Regions from separate parts of the Streptomyces sp. NPDC031497 genome, predicted to be linked through region 4. Evidence: riboswitches for the same ligand, from Rfam matches in the RefSeq annotation. Region 4 holds a riboswitch; each other region holds the start of a gene.
What was found. Region 4 has a riboswitch for cyclic di-AMP ahead of ACZ5K7_RS08830 (transglycosylase family protein). Riboswitches for the same ligand answer to the same signal wherever they lie in the genome.
Positions count from the first base shown of each region.

Region 1: another riboswitch for cyclic di-AMP. It lies ahead of ACZ5K7_RS18085 (C40 family peptidase); the one in region 4 lies ahead of ACZ5K7_RS08830 (transglycosylase family protein).
Region 2: another riboswitch for cyclic di-AMP. It lies ahead of ACZ5K7_RS39300 (M23 family metallopeptidase); the one in region 4 lies ahead of ACZ5K7_RS08830 (transglycosylase family protein).
Region 3: another riboswitch for cyclic di-AMP. It lies ahead of ACZ5K7_RS14070 (C40 family peptidase); the one in region 4 lies ahead of ACZ5K7_RS08830 (transglycosylase family protein).

Region 1 is NZ_JBVIKO010000008.1:343-4,100, forward strand. Features, by position in the region: gene ACZ5K7_RS18080 (DUF1996 domain-containing protein) at 1-1,759, opposite strand, end outside; cyclic di-AMP (ydaO/yuaA leader) riboswitch at 2,157-2,331, shown strand; gene ACZ5K7_RS18085 (C40 family peptidase) at 2,340-3,758, shown strand, end outside.
Region 2 is NZ_JBVIKO010000027.1:135,341-139,098, reverse strand. Features, by position in the region: gene ACZ5K7_RS39305 (GntR family transcriptional regulator) at 264-959, opposite strand; gene ACZ5K7_RS39300 (M23 family metallopeptidase) at 1,172-1,927, opposite strand; cyclic di-AMP (ydaO/yuaA leader) riboswitch at 1,940-2,103, opposite strand; gene ACZ5K7_RS39295 (M16 family metallopeptidase) at 2,339-3,727, opposite strand; gene ACZ5K7_RS39290 (M16 family metallopeptidase) at 3,724-3,758, opposite strand, start outside.
Region 3 is NZ_JBVIKO010000006.1:53,032-56,789, forward strand. Features, by position in the region: partial or broken gene ACZ5K7_RS14065 (tellurite resistance/C4-dicarboxylate transporter family protein) at 1-463, opposite strand, end outside; gene ACZ5K7_RS14070 (C40 family peptidase) at 554-1,699, opposite strand; cyclic di-AMP (ydaO/yuaA leader) riboswitch at 1,708-1,880, opposite strand; gene pcrA (DNA helicase PcrA) at 2,204-3,758, shown strand, end outside.
Region 4 is NZ_JBVIKO010000004.1:24,019-27,776, reverse strand. Features, by position in the region: gene ACZ5K7_RS08840 (cytochrome P450 family protein) at 1-454, shown strand, start outside; gene ACZ5K7_RS08835 (transglycosylase family protein) at 831-1,856, shown strand; cyclic di-AMP (ydaO/yuaA leader) riboswitch at 2,050-2,221, shown strand; gene ACZ5K7_RS08830 (transglycosylase family protein) at 2,225-2,908, shown strand; gene eno (phosphopyruvate hydratase) at 3,314-3,758, shown strand, end outside.

The DNA of each region.
Region 1 (3,758 bases), on a different contig from region 4:
CGGTCGCCGTGCCGGCCGGGGTCTGGGTCTCGGGCCGCTCGGTCGGCCGGCTGATGACACCGCCCCCCGTGCCCGACGACTTCTTGGGCGAGGCGCTCGTGTAGACCTGCGGCAGACCGGTGTTGCCGCCCGCGGTCTTCGTGGCGGACGGCTCGGCCGGCGGCTCGGAGGGCTGGGCGCTCTCGGTCTCGGCCGGCGGGTCGGCCTGGGTCGCCGTCTCGCTCGGCTCGGTGACCGGGCTCGCCGACTCGGACGGCGGGTTCTCCGGGCTCGCCGACTCGGACGGGTCGGGTTCGGCGCTCTGCGACGGCGGCTGCTCGTCGGCCCCCGCCCCGCAGGTACGGCCGGAGTTGATGCAGTCGACCATCTTCCGCATCAGGCCCTCGTCGAAGACGTTGATGAAGTCGCCGTGGTCGGTGACGGGCTTGTGCAGCTGCTCGGGGAACGAGTCCACCGAGAACAGCGGGACGGTACGGCCGCCGTCCTGGAGGCTCGGTGCGTCGACGTCGTAGACGATGCGCTGCACCAGCTGCGGGATCGCCTGGAAACCGGCGGGGCAGCTGCCGTCGGCCGCGGCGAACGCCACATGGGTGCGGTGGTTGGCGCTGTCGATGTTCCGGCCGTCCCAGCAGCTCTGGAACTTGAACGTGCGTACGACGTCACTGCCCGAGGGGCAGAGCGGGTACTTGTCCTTGAGCTGCCGGTCCTCGAAACCGGTGCAGCTCCAGGAGGCGTTGGCGTTGGCCGGGCCGTTGACGAAGGCCTTGGCGTCACCGGTGATGATGCGCAGCAGCCGCGGCATCTCGGTGACCTTGGAGGTCGGGTTGCCCTCGAAGGTCAGCGTGACCTGCTTCGCCGTGACGATCTGCCCGGCGTTGCCCTCGGTGCCGCCGCCCGGCTTGTCGGCGTCCCGCTCCTGCTTGCCGTTCTGCAGCCGCAGCACGGGCCAGTAGTACGTGGACTTGTCGCCCTGATCCGCGCAGCTGGTGTCGGCGTTGGCGAGGTCGTCGTCGCTGGCGAAGGCGTTGTTGGACTGGTTGCCGATGTAGTCGTGGAAGTGGTGGGCGCCGTTGGAGACACCGGGCGCGACGATCACGTTGTCCGAGTTGAACAGGCCGTTCGCGTTGACACCGCAACTGGAGGCGAAGGTGCCGGTGGAGCCGCCGGGTTGCTCGGCCGGGGTCGCGACATTGGGCTGGACGGTGGTGATGTCGGCGTAGTCGGCGGCGACGGGGCCGTTGCCGCCCTGGCCGCCGATCCCGGCACCCGCGCCGGCACTCGCACTGGCGCCGGCGCTCGCACTGGCGCTCTGGCTCGGTGTGGCGCCGTCCTGCGGTGACGCCGACTGCCCGGCGCCCTGGTCCGAGGAGCGCAGGGTGCAGGCGGCGAGGTCGTCGAGGCCCTGGGGGCGGTCGCCCTCGCGGCCGATGGCGTCGGCGATGCGCTGGAGGGATTCGGACCGCTTCTCCTTCAGCGGATCCAGGATCGTCTGGTCGGCGAGGCCGGGGTTCTGCTGGATCGCCGCGGCCGACTCCTTGAGCTGCTGATAGGCGGCCGCGATCTGCTGGTCCAGCTGGGCGAGTTCACCGTCCACGTCGGCCCGGGCCGCGTCGGGCACGTCCGTCAGCCGACTGCCGACGTCGGGGCAGTAGACGGTGGGCGCGGACAGCACCTGGGCGGTGGCGGTCTGCCCGGACTGGTCCGATTCGGTCGCCGAGGCGTAGACGTTCACCGCGACCAGTGTTCCGCCGCCGAGCATCAGAGCGACCGCTGCGAAGGTCGCGCGTTGTGCGCCGGTCGGGCGTCTGCGCCTGTTGGGTCTCAAGGTCGTTCCCCTGCGTGTCGTGGTCGGCCGGACATGGAAATCCCTCGCCCTATACGCGGCGTGGCGCCACTGTGTTCAACTGTCCCGGAAATTCACGGTGACCTCACAGGAAGCGAACTCCTCGGGCAGCCGACGGCACCGCTGCGACGGCCGCGCGACGGCGATCGGGGTGCGGGCGAAATACCGTCCCGCACGGCCGGATCTCGAACGCTACGACGAACATCACAATTACGTATCGGACATTACGCACTTCAACCTTCACACGAGTGACACAAGTTGGCTAAGTTGACGGGCAAGCCGCTCGGCTCCCCCCGGCGAATCCCGTCGGGCCGCGCGGCCTCCGCCTAATCCGGTGCCCAACGGGGCGTTCCGGAGCCGGGGACCCAACCGAACCACTGGGGTGAATCGGTCAACTGCCCTTAGGGGCAAGGACCGTAGGGCATGCCTTCCGGATCGACCCGCCCGAACCCGACAGCTAACTCGGTAGGCGGAGCACGGAAGGAGCACGACCCCCATGGCGCCCGAGAGCCGTGACGAGGTTCGACAGCGGATCGACAGCCTCTACGACCAGGCCGAGAACGCCACCGGGAACTACAACGCCACACGTGCGATGAACGGGGGCTCGCGGTCCCGCGGTGTCCCGCTGTTCAAGCGGCCCCGGCGTGACGACCCGGGCCTCGAGAGCATCGCCCGGGAGTGGTTCGACGGCGCGCGATCGCGACTGGGGCCGAGTGTCCCGGCGGCGCTGCCCTCCGACCGGCAGCCCACCCGGCCCGGCCCGCGGCGGCCCGTCAGCGCCATGGCCGCCGACCTGCTGGGCCAGTTGGAGGACTCCGGGCCGTCCCGGCCGGAGCTGACCGCGGGGCCGTCCGCGAACAGCGACATCGAGGTCGTCCGTGAACTGCCGGAGCGTCCAAAGCTGGAACTGACGGCCGGGTCCCCCGCGGCGCTGCCCCCGGGCTCGTCGAGCGCGCCCAAGGCGCTGCCCCCCGCCGCGCCGCAGCGTGCCACCCCGGGCACGTCCAAGACCAAGAGCCAGCTGAAGATCGCCAAGGCGCGCGAGGTGCTGTCCCGGCGCACCGGGCAGCGCGCGATCGCGGCGCTCGAACCGGCCGCGCCGGCCCCGCAGCCGGCCCCGGCCGTCCAGGCCCCCTGGCCCACGCCCGAGGCGCATGTCCCGGCGCAGCAGTGGCCGGCCCCCGCCGGCATGCCCGGCCAGTACGGCGACACCGGCGCCTTCCAGACCGACGCCCTGACCGGTACGGGCGCCTTCCCGGCGATGACCGTGACGGACACGGGCGCCATCCCGGCGGTGCCCGCGACGGACACCGGCTCCTTCCGCGTCATGACCCCGGGCGCCGCCCAGCCCATGTCCCCGGCGGACACGGGTGGCTTCCGCATCATGACCCCGGGCGCCACCGGCGCCTTCCCGGCCGTGACCGCCATGGACGTGGGTGCCGTGCCGCCCGCGAGCCCCGGCGACACCGGTTCCTTCCGGGTCATGACTCCGGGCGCCACCGGCACGTTCCCGATGCCGGACGACACGGGCGCGTTCCCGACCGCGACACCCACGAACACGGGCGCGTTCCCGACCGCGGCCCCCGCCAACACCGGCGCCTTCCCGACCGCCGCACCCGCCATGGCCGCCGCGCCCGTCTCGGGCCCGATCGACACCGGTTTCTTCCCGGGTATGGCGCCGGCCGCGACCGCCGCCTACGCCGGCGCGCCCCCGGCCGCCGCGGAGACCGTCTATCCCGCCGCCTACGCCATGCCGGCCCCCGCCGCCATGCCCCCGGCCGACTTCGGCACCAGCGCCTACCCCGACGCGCCCGCCGCCGACACGGGCGCCTACGCGGCCGCGATGCAGCCCGCGGCCGCCGCCTACGCCACCGCCCCGGCGATGCCCGCGCCCCAGGCGCCGATACCCACGGCG
Region 2 (3,758 bases), on a different contig from region 4:
CACCCCCCCCCCCCCCCCCCCCTCCCCCCCCCCCCCTCCGCCGTTCCCGCCGCCGTGACGTCGCTCGGCGCCGGTCTTCTCGAAGAGCCACCCTTTATACGGGACCGGACTTTGCGCCGGGCATAGTTAATTCCCCATCGGGCACGCCGATGACGCGCCACCGGAAATTCTGGGCGCGCGCGAAATATGGGCGATGGAGACCGACAGAGGGCAACGGAAATAGCGCTCCACCGAATAACCCCTCTTTGTATACGGCGCCCGTGTTAATGCCGCAGGCCCGACATGTTTACGGGATGTTGCGAAGTCCTCACACCGTTCGCCCGGTCCGTGCCGCCGGAAAAGCGCAGCCGGTGGGAGACCGCGGACCGCTCGGTGTGCAGCGCGGTGATCGCCCGCGCGCGTTCGCTGTCGCCGCGCGTCACCGCGTCCACGATGGCGCCGTGCTCGGCCCAGGACTCCACGGGGTTGGCGGGCGCGTCGACGGCGTACATCCAGGCGATCTTGTGCCGCAGCTGGGTGAGTGTCGAGGTCAGGGCGTGGCTGCCGGTGGCCTGGGCGAGCGTCTCGTGGAACCAGCCGCCCAGGGAGCGCAGGTCCTCGCTGCCGCCCCTGCGGGCCCGTTCCTGGCCCAGCCTGACGAGTCCGCGCAGCACCTTGAGGTGGGCCTCGGTACGGCGCTGGGCGGCCCGGGATGCGCCGAGCGGCTCCAGGAGCAGGCGCATCTCCAGCAGGTCGGCGGCCTCCTGCTCGGTCGGTTCCGCGACGCACGCGCCCGCGTGCCGGCGCGTCACCACGAAGCCCTCGGCCTCCAGGGTGCGCAGGGCCTCGCGGACGGGGACGCGCGAGACGCCGTAGCGACGGGCCAGGAGTTCCTCGGTGAGCCGGCTGCCGCGCTCGTAGACACCCGCGACGATGTCGTCCCGGATCGCCGTGCATACCGAGTGCGCCGGAATACGCATGTCCGACCTCCGCCTTAATCCCCGTGAAACGCCGCCGAGTGGCGTCCGTTCCGTGACTCTATTGCAATGGGCGGGAATTTCCGACGGCGGCCCTGAATCCATGCATATTTTTTGGACACCGGGGTCACGAAAACGGCGAAAGCCCCGGCTCGGGGCCGGGGCTTCGGGACTCTCGCCGTGCGACGTCACAGGGCCGTCGCCATGTGCTCGGGTCAGACGTTCACGCCGTGCTTGCGGAGGTAGGCGACCGGGTCGACGTCCGAGCCGTACTCAGGGGTCGTACGGGCCTCGAAGTGGAGGTGGGGGCCGGTCACGTTGCCGGTAGCGCCGGAGAGGCCGATCTGCTGGCCCGGGGTGACCTTCTGGCCAACCGAGACGCCGATCGACGACAGGTGACCGTACTGGGTGTACATGCCGTCGGCCATCTTGATGACGATCTGGTTGCCGTAGGACCCGCCCCAGCCGGTGGAGACGACCGTGCCGGTGCCGACGGCGTGCACCACCGTGCCGGTGGCGGCGTGGAAGTCGATGCCGGTGTGGGCGCCGGAGGACCACAGGGAGCCGCCGGTCTTGTAGCCGGTGGAGACGTACGAGCCGGAGATCGGCGCGACGAAGGCGTTGAGGCGCTTGCGCTCCGCCTCCCGCGCGGCACGAGCCTCGGCCTCGCGCTCCTTCTTGGCCTTCTCGGCGGCCTTCTTGCGTGCGGCCTCCTCGGCCGCCTTGCGCTCGGCGGCGGCCGTCTGCGCGGCGGCCTGGGCGTCGATCTGGTCGGCGACCGAGTCGCTGACGGTGATGACCGGGGTGAGGCCGGTCTGCTCGACGGAGTTCTCGGCGGCGAGCGCCGGGGCGGCCGAGACGGTGCCGATGACACCCGTGGTGGTGAGGGCCGCGATGCCGGCGGCCTGCGCGGTGGTGCGCTTGACCCGACCGGGACGACGGTGCTTCCCGGAGGCGCACATGAACGCCATGTAGAGGTTGGTCCTTTCCTTCCCTCTCGCCTACCGGGTTAGCTGACGGGTTCGGAGCAGGAAGGTCTCCTACGGGCCCCCTCGCGGCTCGCGCGGGCGCCCGATTCACCCCAGGGACTGCGTGGGTCCCCGGCTCCCCTGGCTCGCGCCGTACGGGGACTCGGCGATGACTGTCCGGTGCCGCGGGCGCGGCGCACTGCCTGACGAACAGTCCGGAAGAACCTACGAGGACGCCTGAGCAATGCTCAAACGGATCACGGCTTTTGTCGCGCATCCCACAGGGCAGACAGGCAACCTCCGCCCTAATTCGGACATTCGGCAGCCCTGGTGACGCAACAGTCACCAGGGCCGCTTCACGCGCGTGCCGCTCGTCCGGCCGCGCCGCTTGCTTCGCCGCTCGCCGCGCGAGGCTTACTCCGCGGCGACGACCGTCACTTCGCCGATACCGAGGGCCTCGACGGGCTCCTGGATCTGCGCCGCGTCGCCGACCAGGACGGTCACCAGGTGGTCGACCGGGAAGGCGTTCACGACCGCCGCGGTGGCCTCCACGGTGCCGGTGGCGGCCAGTTGCCGGTAGAGCGTGGCCTGGAAGTCGTCGGGCAGATGCTGCTCGACCTGGTCGGCCAGGGTGCCGGCGACGGCCGCCGCCGTCTCGTACTTGAGCGGTGCCACGCCGACGAGGTTCTGCACGGCGACATCGCGCTCGGCGTCCGTGAGGCCCCCGGAGGCGAGGGTGCGCAGCACCGTCCACAGGTCCTGGAGTGCCGGGCCGGTGTTCGGGGTGTCCACGGAACCGCTGATGGCGAGCAGCGAGGCGCCTGAGCCGTCGGGGGCGGACCGCAGGACCTGCCCGAAGGCGCGGACACCGTACGTGTAGCCCTTCTCCTCGCGCAGGACACGGTCCAGGCGCGAGGTGAGGGTGCCGCCCAGGCAGTAGGTGCCGAGCACCTGGGCGGGCCAGACGCGGTCGTGCCGGTCGGCGCCGACGCGGCCGATGAGCAGCTGCGTCTGGACGGCTCCGGGGCGGTCCACGATGACGACACGGCCGGTGTCGTCGGCGGAGACCGCGGGCACCGGCCGGGGCTGGGCGGTGGAGCCGCGCCAGGCACCCAGCGTCTCGCCGAGCAGCTCGTCCAGGTCGATGCCGGTCAGGTCGCCGACGACGACCGCGGTGGCGGTGGCCGGCCGCACGTGCCGGTCGTAGAACGCGCGTACGGCGGCCGCGTCGATCTTCTCTACGGTGTCCTCGGTGCCCTGGCGCGGCCGGGACATCCGCGCGGTCGACGGGAACAGTTCCTTGTAGAGCTGCTTGGCGGCCCGGCGGCTGGGGTTGGCCAGCTCGTGCGGGATCTCGTCGAGGCGGTTGCGGACCAGCCGCTCGACCTCGCTGTCGGCGAAAGCGGGTGCCCTCAGCGCGTCGGAGAGCAGCCCGAGCCCCTTGCCCAGGCGGGAGGCGGGGACCTCCAGGCTGAGCCGGACGCCGGGGTGGTCGGCGTGTGCGTCGAGGGTGGCGCCGGCCCGCTCCAGCTCGGCGGCGTAATCCTCGGCGGAGTGCTTGTCGGTGCCCTCGGAGAAGGCGCGCGCCATGATCGTGGCGACGCCGTCCAGGCCGGCCGGCTCGGCGTCCAGGGGCGCGTCCAGGAGCACCTCGACGGCGACGACCTGCTGGCCGGGGCGGTGGCAGCGCAGCACGGTCAGGCCGTTGTCCAGGGTGCCGCGCTCGGGTGCCGGGAAGGCCCAGGGCCGGGCCTCGCCCGCTCGGGGCTGGGGGTGGAATTCCATGGTGGCGAGCTCGGTCACTTGGCCGTCTCCTCGTCGTCGTGCTCGGCGG
Region 3 (3,758 bases), on a different contig from region 4:
CGTCACGGCCGCCGCCAACGTCGCCCCGAGCACGGCCGGCCCCTGCGTGGCCACACAGGTCAGGAACACCGCACCGGGCATGCGCCGCTTCCAGTTCCGTACGACGAGGACCAGCAACGGCGGCCACAGCACCGCCGACAGCGCCAGCAGGGCCTCGGCGAGGGTCTGCCCGCCGAGCGCCGAGAACTGCGTCCCCAGTACCGTCGTCGCCGCCACGGCGGTGAGCGCGCCCGGTGTCTCCGCCTCCGCCACCCAACGCCGACGGTCCTCCAGCAGCCGTACGACGAAGTCCGTGGCCAGTGCCGCCCAGGCCACGCAGGCCAGCACCAGCGCGACCCGGGACACGGTCTCCGCCCCCGCCAGATGCAGCCCCCGCCGACACGATGCCGGTGGCCATCACGGCGGACCCGGCCGCCGGCGGACGCTGCGCCCACCAGGAGCCTAGGGGTGAAATGCCGGACATGCCCCTGATGCTAGGGAACCCTCACCCGTCGCATGAGCGGGGCACGCGCGCGTGCGGCACGCGATGCGGGCGGGCACGCGCCCGCGCCTCTCAGGCCGGTCGCACCACGCTGTGGATGATCGACTCGCCCCCGTAGTAGATCGACTCCTCCCGGACGTACGCGCCGGGCTTCGGGGCGTGGATCATCATGCCGTCGCCGATGTAGATGCCGACGTGGCTGACGTCGTCGTAGAAGAAAACCAGGTCGCCGGGCTGGGCGTCGGCGAGGGAGACGGTGGTGCCGGCGTTCACCTGGTCGTAGGTGGTGCGCGGCAGGGAGACGCCCGCGGCCTTCCAGGCGGCCTGGGAGAGGCCGGAGCAGTCGTACGAGCCGGGCCCGGTGGCGCCCCAGACGTACGGCTTGCCGACCTGCGCGCGGGCGAAGGCGATCGCCTTGGCGGCCTTCGTCCCGTAGGCGGAGTCGGAGGACGACGACGGGGAGCTGCTGGAGGCCGACGTCGAGGAGGGCGACGCCTCCTGCTTCGCGGCCGCCGCCTGCTGCTGCGCGAGCTCGGCCGCCTCGCGTGCCGCCGCCGCCCGCTGCTTCTGCTCGATCTCCGCCAGTCGTGCCTTCTCCTGGGCCGTCAGCTGCGACAGCAGCTCCCGCGCGGAGGTCAGCTTCGTCTGGACGGTGGACTTGGCGGTCTTGAGGTCGTCCTGCGTCTCGGTGAGCGTCTCCAGGCTCTTGGCGGCCTCCTGCCGCTTCGCCATGGTCGCGGACTGCTGTGTGGTGTAGTCGTCGACCGCGTCCTTCTCGCGCGAGGTCAGCCGGCTCATCAGTTGCGTCTGGTCGAAGTAGTCCTGAGGACTGTCCGCGAGCAGGAAGGTCGCCGTGTCGGGCGCACTGGCCCCGGTCCGGTACTGGGCCGCGGCGAACGACCCCAGTTCCTCACGCGCCTTGTTGAGCCGGTCCGTGCGCTCGGCGACGTCGTCGAGCAGGGTGTCGACCTGCTTGCGCTGCTTGCCGGTCTTCTCCTTGGCCGCGTTGTACTTCTCGGTCGCCGACTCCGCCTGCCGGTAGAGGGCGTCGACCTTCTTCTCGACCTCCTCCAGGCTGGGCTTGCCGTCCTCGGAGGGTGCGGCGTTGGCCGTCTGGGAGAGCAGTGCCACGGAGGTGAGGGCGGCGGTGGCCAGGGCGGGGGTGCGTATGCCTGCTACGCGCGTTGCGGACGGACGCGACTTGCGGTGCGACGCCAACGGGGGCGACTCCTTCCGTGCTCCGCCTACCGAGTTAGCTGTCGGATTCGGGCGGTGGTTCGGAAGGGTTGCCCTACGGTCCGTTCCCCAGTGGGAAGTCGGGACCGATTCACCCCAAGGTTCGGTGTGGGTCCCCGGTTCCGGATGCGCGGCGGCACCCTGGATTCGGCGGAGGCCGTGCGGCCCGGCGACGTTCGCCGGTGGGGGTCGTACGGCCTGCCCGGCACGTTAACCAACTCGTGTGCTCTGTGTGAAGTTTGATGTGCGATATGCCCGATACATTTTCGTGACCTTGGTGTTGCGGACCGGTCGGATCGGTCGATCGGGGATGGTATGGGGTTACTTGTCCGGCGCGGTCGAGTGGTCCGCGCTCTCGGCTGACGGGCACACCCGTGTTCACGGCGTGTGATCGCTGACCGTGAGGGGCCGATTCTGGCGGGTGACCGGGGTGACTTTCCGGGGTGGGGACCGGTTGTCAGTGGGGCGCCCTAGACTCGGAGAGCGATGAGCAGCCTCTTTGACGACAGCTTCCTGGCGAGCCTCCAGCCCCCGCGCGGCCACGAGGAGGAACCCCCGCCGCCGCCCGAGGACGAGCACGTACCGGAGCCGGTTCCGGACGATCTGTTCGGCGGGCAGTTCGACGCGCCCCCGGACCGTGACGCCTACTACCGCGACGGTGCCGCCCGCCCGGCCCTGGACCCGGCCGCGCTCCTGGAGGGGCTGAACGAGAACCAGCGGGCCGCCGTCGTGCACGCAGGGTCCCCGCTGCTGATCGTGGCCGGCGCCGGTTCCGGCAAGACGCGCGTGCTCACCCACCGCATCGCGCACCTGCTCGGCGCGCGCCAGGTGCACCCGGGGCAGATCCTCGCGATCACCTTCACCAACAAGGCCGCGGGCGAGATGAAGGAGCGCGTCGAGCACCTCGTCGGCCCGCGCGCGAACGCGATGTGGGTGATGACCTTCCACAGCGCGTGCGTGCGGATCCTGCGCAGGGAGAGCAAGAAGCTCGGCTTCACCTCCTCCTTCTCGATCTACGACGCCGCCGACTCCAAGCGCCTGATGGCCCTGGTCTGCCGCGACCTGGACCTCGACCCCAAGCGCTTCCCGCCGAAGTCGTTCAGCGCCCAGGTCAGCAACCTCAAGAACGAGCTGGTCGACGAGGAGGACTTCGCCGCTCGGGCGAGCGACGGCTTCGAGAAGACCCTCGCCCAGGCCTACGCCATGTACCAGTCGCGGCTGCGTGAGGCGAACGCCCTCGACTTCGACGACCTGATCATGACGACCGTCAACCTGCTGCGCGCCTTCCCGGACGTCGCCGAGCACTATCGCCGCCGCTTCCGGCACGTCCTGGTCGACGAGTACCAGGACACCAACCACGCCCAGTACGCCCTCGTGCGCGAGCTGGTCGGCACCGGCGCTCACGAGGCGGACGTGCCGCCGGGCGAGCAGGACCTGCCGCCCGCCGAGCTCTGCGTCGTCGGTGACGCCGACCAGTCGATCTACGCCTTCCGGGGCGCGACGATCCGCAACATCCTCCAGTTCGAGGAGGACTACCCGAACGCGACGACGATCCTCCTGGAGCAGAACTACCGCTCCACGCAGACGATCCTCTCCGCCGCCAACGCGGTCATCGAGCGCAACGAGTCCCGCCGCCCGAAGAATCTGTGGACCAACGCGGGCGCGGGCGCGCAGATCACCGGCTACGTCGCCGACACCGAGCACGACGAGGCGCAGTTCGTCGCCGACGAGATAGACCGTCTGACGGACGCGGGCAAGGCGAAGGCGGGCGATGTCGCCGTCTTCTACCGCACCAACGCGCAGTCCCGTGTCTTCGAGGAGATCTTCATCCGTGTCGGCCTGCCCTACAAGGTCGTCGGCGGTGTCCGCTTCTACGAGCGCAAGGAGGTCCGGGACGTCCTGGCCTACCTCCGGGTCCTCGCCAACCCCGAGGACTCCGTCCCGCTGCGCCGGATCCTCAACGTCCCCAAGCGCGGTATCGGCGACCGCGCGGAGGCGATGATCGACGCCCTCGCCCAGCGCGAGAAGATCAGCTTCCCCC
Region 4 (3,758 bases):
GCGCCGCCGCCTCCAGGACTCCCTGGCCGCAGGTGAGCGCGGGCTGCTGGAGACCGGTGTGGAGGAACTCCTGCGCTACGACGGGCCGGTGGAGCTGGCCACCTGGCGGTTCGCCACCGAGCCGCTCGGCATCGGCGGGCAGCGCATCGCACCCGGCGACCCGGTCCTCGTCGTACTCGCCGCCGCGGACCGGGACCCGGAGCGGTTCGCCGAGCCGGACACGCTCGACCTGGCACGGCGGGACAACCAGCACCTCGGATACGGCCACGGCATCCACTACTGCCTCGGCGCCCCGCTCGCCCGCCTGGAGGGGCAGACCGCCCTCGCCACCCTCCTCACCCGTCTCCCGGACCTGCGACTCGCGGTTCCGGAGAGCGAGTTGCGCTGGCGCGGCGGCCTCATCATGCGCGGACTGCGCACGCTCCCCGTGCAGTTCACCCCCGACGGCCGATAGCCCACCGACACCCGCCCGGCTTCCCACCGGCGTCTGCCCGGCTCCCACCGGCGTCTGCTCGGCTCCCCACCGGCGTCTGCCCGGCTCCCCACCGACACCCGCCCGGCCCCCCACCGACACCCGCCCAGCCCCTCACGGGTGCCTGCCCGGCCCCCACCGACGCCCGCCCCCCACGGGCCGCTGCCCGGCCCTCCGTCGGCGCCCCGCACGGCCCTCCACCGGCAAAGATGACCGGCGTTCAAGTCTGTGATCTTCACGTGATCTGCGCGGCATTAACTTGTGACAAGTGATCGTCTGCCTATACGTTCACCCATCAGTGCGGCGCCCCAGCGGGACCCGTCGCGCCGGTCACCGCTGTCGCTCGAAAGGTTTCCGCATGCTCTCCGGGAACGGTCGTCACCGTCGCCCCCGTCAGGCTCCGGCTCTCCTCGTCGCGGCCGGCGTGACCGGCTCGGCCATCGCCATCCCGCTCCTCGGCGCGGCGAGCGCCAACGCGGCCGACGGCAGCACCTGGGACAGGGTGGCCGAGTGCGAGAGCGGCGGCTCCTGGAGCATGGACACCGGCACCGGCTACTACGGCGGCCTGCAGATGTCCCAGGACGACTGGGACGAGTACGGCGGCCAGGAGTACGCCGGCACGCCGGACCAGGCGAGCCGTTCGCAGCAGATCGCCGTCGCCGAGAAGATCCTCGCCGACCAGGGCACCAAGCCCTGGCGGACCTGTGCCCTGCTCGCCGGACTCTCCTCGGACGACGCCTCGGTGAACGTCGACACGGGCCTCGACGGATCCGACGACACGTCCGGCTCCGCGGACTCGTCCTCCGGGCTGTCGGATTCGTCCTCTTCGTCTGGTTCATCGGATTCATCCGGTTCATCGGACTCCGGCTCGTCCGACTCCTCGTCGGACACCTCGGGCGCCACGGACTCCGGCTCCGCCACCCCGTCCCCGGGTGCGAGCGACGGCTCCGGTAAGGGCACCCCCACCGACTCCGCCAAGGCGGACAAGTCGGGATCCGAAGGCTCCGGCGCCTCGAAGGTGAGCGAGAACCCTGTCGTGCCCGAAGCTGACGACTCGGACAATTCCTGGCAGACGGGCAGTTCTTGGGACCTGGTCGACACCGGGGCCGTCAGTGGCAGCGGCGGCAAGCATCGGGGCGGCTCGGCGGACGAAAGTGTGACAAACGGTCAGAGTGTGACTTCTTCCGGCCGTCACGCCTCCCGGGACGCCGGCACCTACACCGTCCGGGACGGTGACACCCTCGCCTCCATCGCCGACTCCCTTGACCTCGACGGCGGATGGCGCGCGCTCTACGCGGCGAACAAGTCGGACATCGGTGCCGACCCGAACGACATCGCCCCCGGTCAGACCCTGAAACTCAGCGGCGAAACGGACGCAAAGTAGCGGGAGTTGACCCCTCAGGTCGCCCTACTTGGCAGTTATATGTCCGTTTTGGTGAAAGTGTGGGATGAGTCTCAGAAGCCCTGATCATCTTTGAAATTCACCTGATCGCCTGTTTACGGTCAAGTCCGCTCGTCACCACGAGCCCCGGCCGTCGCAACGCCGAGTCCTGCCAGCGGCCATCCGGGAACAGTCGTCGCGTCAAGCGCCGTAGGCAGGAGCGGGGGACCCAAGGTAAGTGCCGGGACCGGTAGTTGAGACTGCCGTGTCCGGCTCGGGGTGAAGCCGCGCACCGTGAGGTGTGCGGCCGGGCAACTCAACCGGCCCGAACCCGACAGCTCACCTCGCAGGCGTCGGTGAGGGGATCCTCCATGCTGTTTTCCGGCAAGGGCAAGCACCGTCGTCCGTCCAAGGCCACCCGCGCCGCCGCGCTCGCCGGTGTCGCCGGTGTCGCCATCGCCGCACCGCTGATGGCCTCCGGCACCGCCTCCGCCGCCACCGCCTCCGAGTGGGACGCCGTCGCCCAGTGCGAGTCCGGCGGCAACTGGGCCATCAACACCGGCAACGGCTACTACGGCGGTCTGCAGTTCTCCGCCTCCACCTGGGCCGCGTACGGCGGCACCCAGTACGCCGCGCAGGCCAACCAGGCCGGCAAGGCGCAGCAGATCGCCGTCGCCGAGAAGGTCCTCGCCGCGCAGGGCAAGGGTGCCTGGCCGGTCTGCGGCACGGGCCTGTCCGGCGCCGCCTACACCGGCAGCAGCGCCGGCTCCTCCAGCTCCTCGTCGAGCAGCGGCACCAGCGGCCGTACGACCGACACGCAGGCCGCCTCCCGCTCCGCCGAGCGTCCGGCCGCCAAGAAGACCGTCACCACCCCGACCGGCAAGAAGGTCAAGAAGGGTGACGGCGAGTACAAGGTCGTCAAGGGCGACACGCTCAGCTCGATCGCCGAGAAGCACAAGGTCAAGGGCGGCTGGCAGGCGCTGTTCAAGCTGAACAAGGACATCGTCGACGACGCCGACTTCATCTACCCGGGCCAGCAGCTGCACCTGAAGTAGGACGACGGGCCGCTCCCGAAGTCGTACGAAGTGCTACGCGGTGCCCAGCTGAACCACAGTGCCCATACAACCGTGGTCCTCATAGTGAGGACCACGTGAGGGCCACCCCCGTCCCCCACGGGCCCCCGCTCCGGTGCGTTCTCCCCCGTACGCACCGGAGCGGGGTTTCTCTTTGCGGCCCCTTGCGGCCCCTCGCGGTCTTCTTCTTGACCCGCTCTTCTTCCGTTCTTCATCGGGACCCCCTTTGTTCCGCGCGTGAACAATGAGTACCGTCTGTGTGTCCAAGGGTCGGTCGGTCGTGCCGGCCGACGGCCCCGGGACGGTTAGGCTCTAGTCGCAAGGCTGAGCAAGGGCCGACAAGGTCCGCGTGCGCCCGCACAACCAGCGTCACATCCCAAGAAGGAGATGCTCGTGCCGTCCATCGACGTCGTCGTAGCCCGGGAAATCCTGGACTCCCGAGGCAACCCCACGGTCGAGGTCGAGGTCGGCCTCGACGACGGCAGCACGGGTCGTGCCGCCGTCCCGTCCGGCGCCTCCACCGGTGCCTTCGAGGCCATCGAGCTCCGTGACGGGGACCCCAACCGCTACCTCGGCAAGGGCGTCGAGAAGGCCGTCCTCGCCGTGATCGAGCAGATCGGCCCGGAGCTCGTCGGCTACGACGCCACCGAGCAGCGCCTGATCGACCAGGCGATGTTCGACCTGGACGCCACCGACAACAAGGGCTCGCTCGGCGCCAACGCCATCCTCGGCGTCTCCCTCGCCGTCGCCCACGCCGCCTCCGAGGCCAGCGACCTCCCTCTCTTCCGCTACCTGGGCGGCCCCAACGCGCACCTGCTGCCGGTGCCGATGA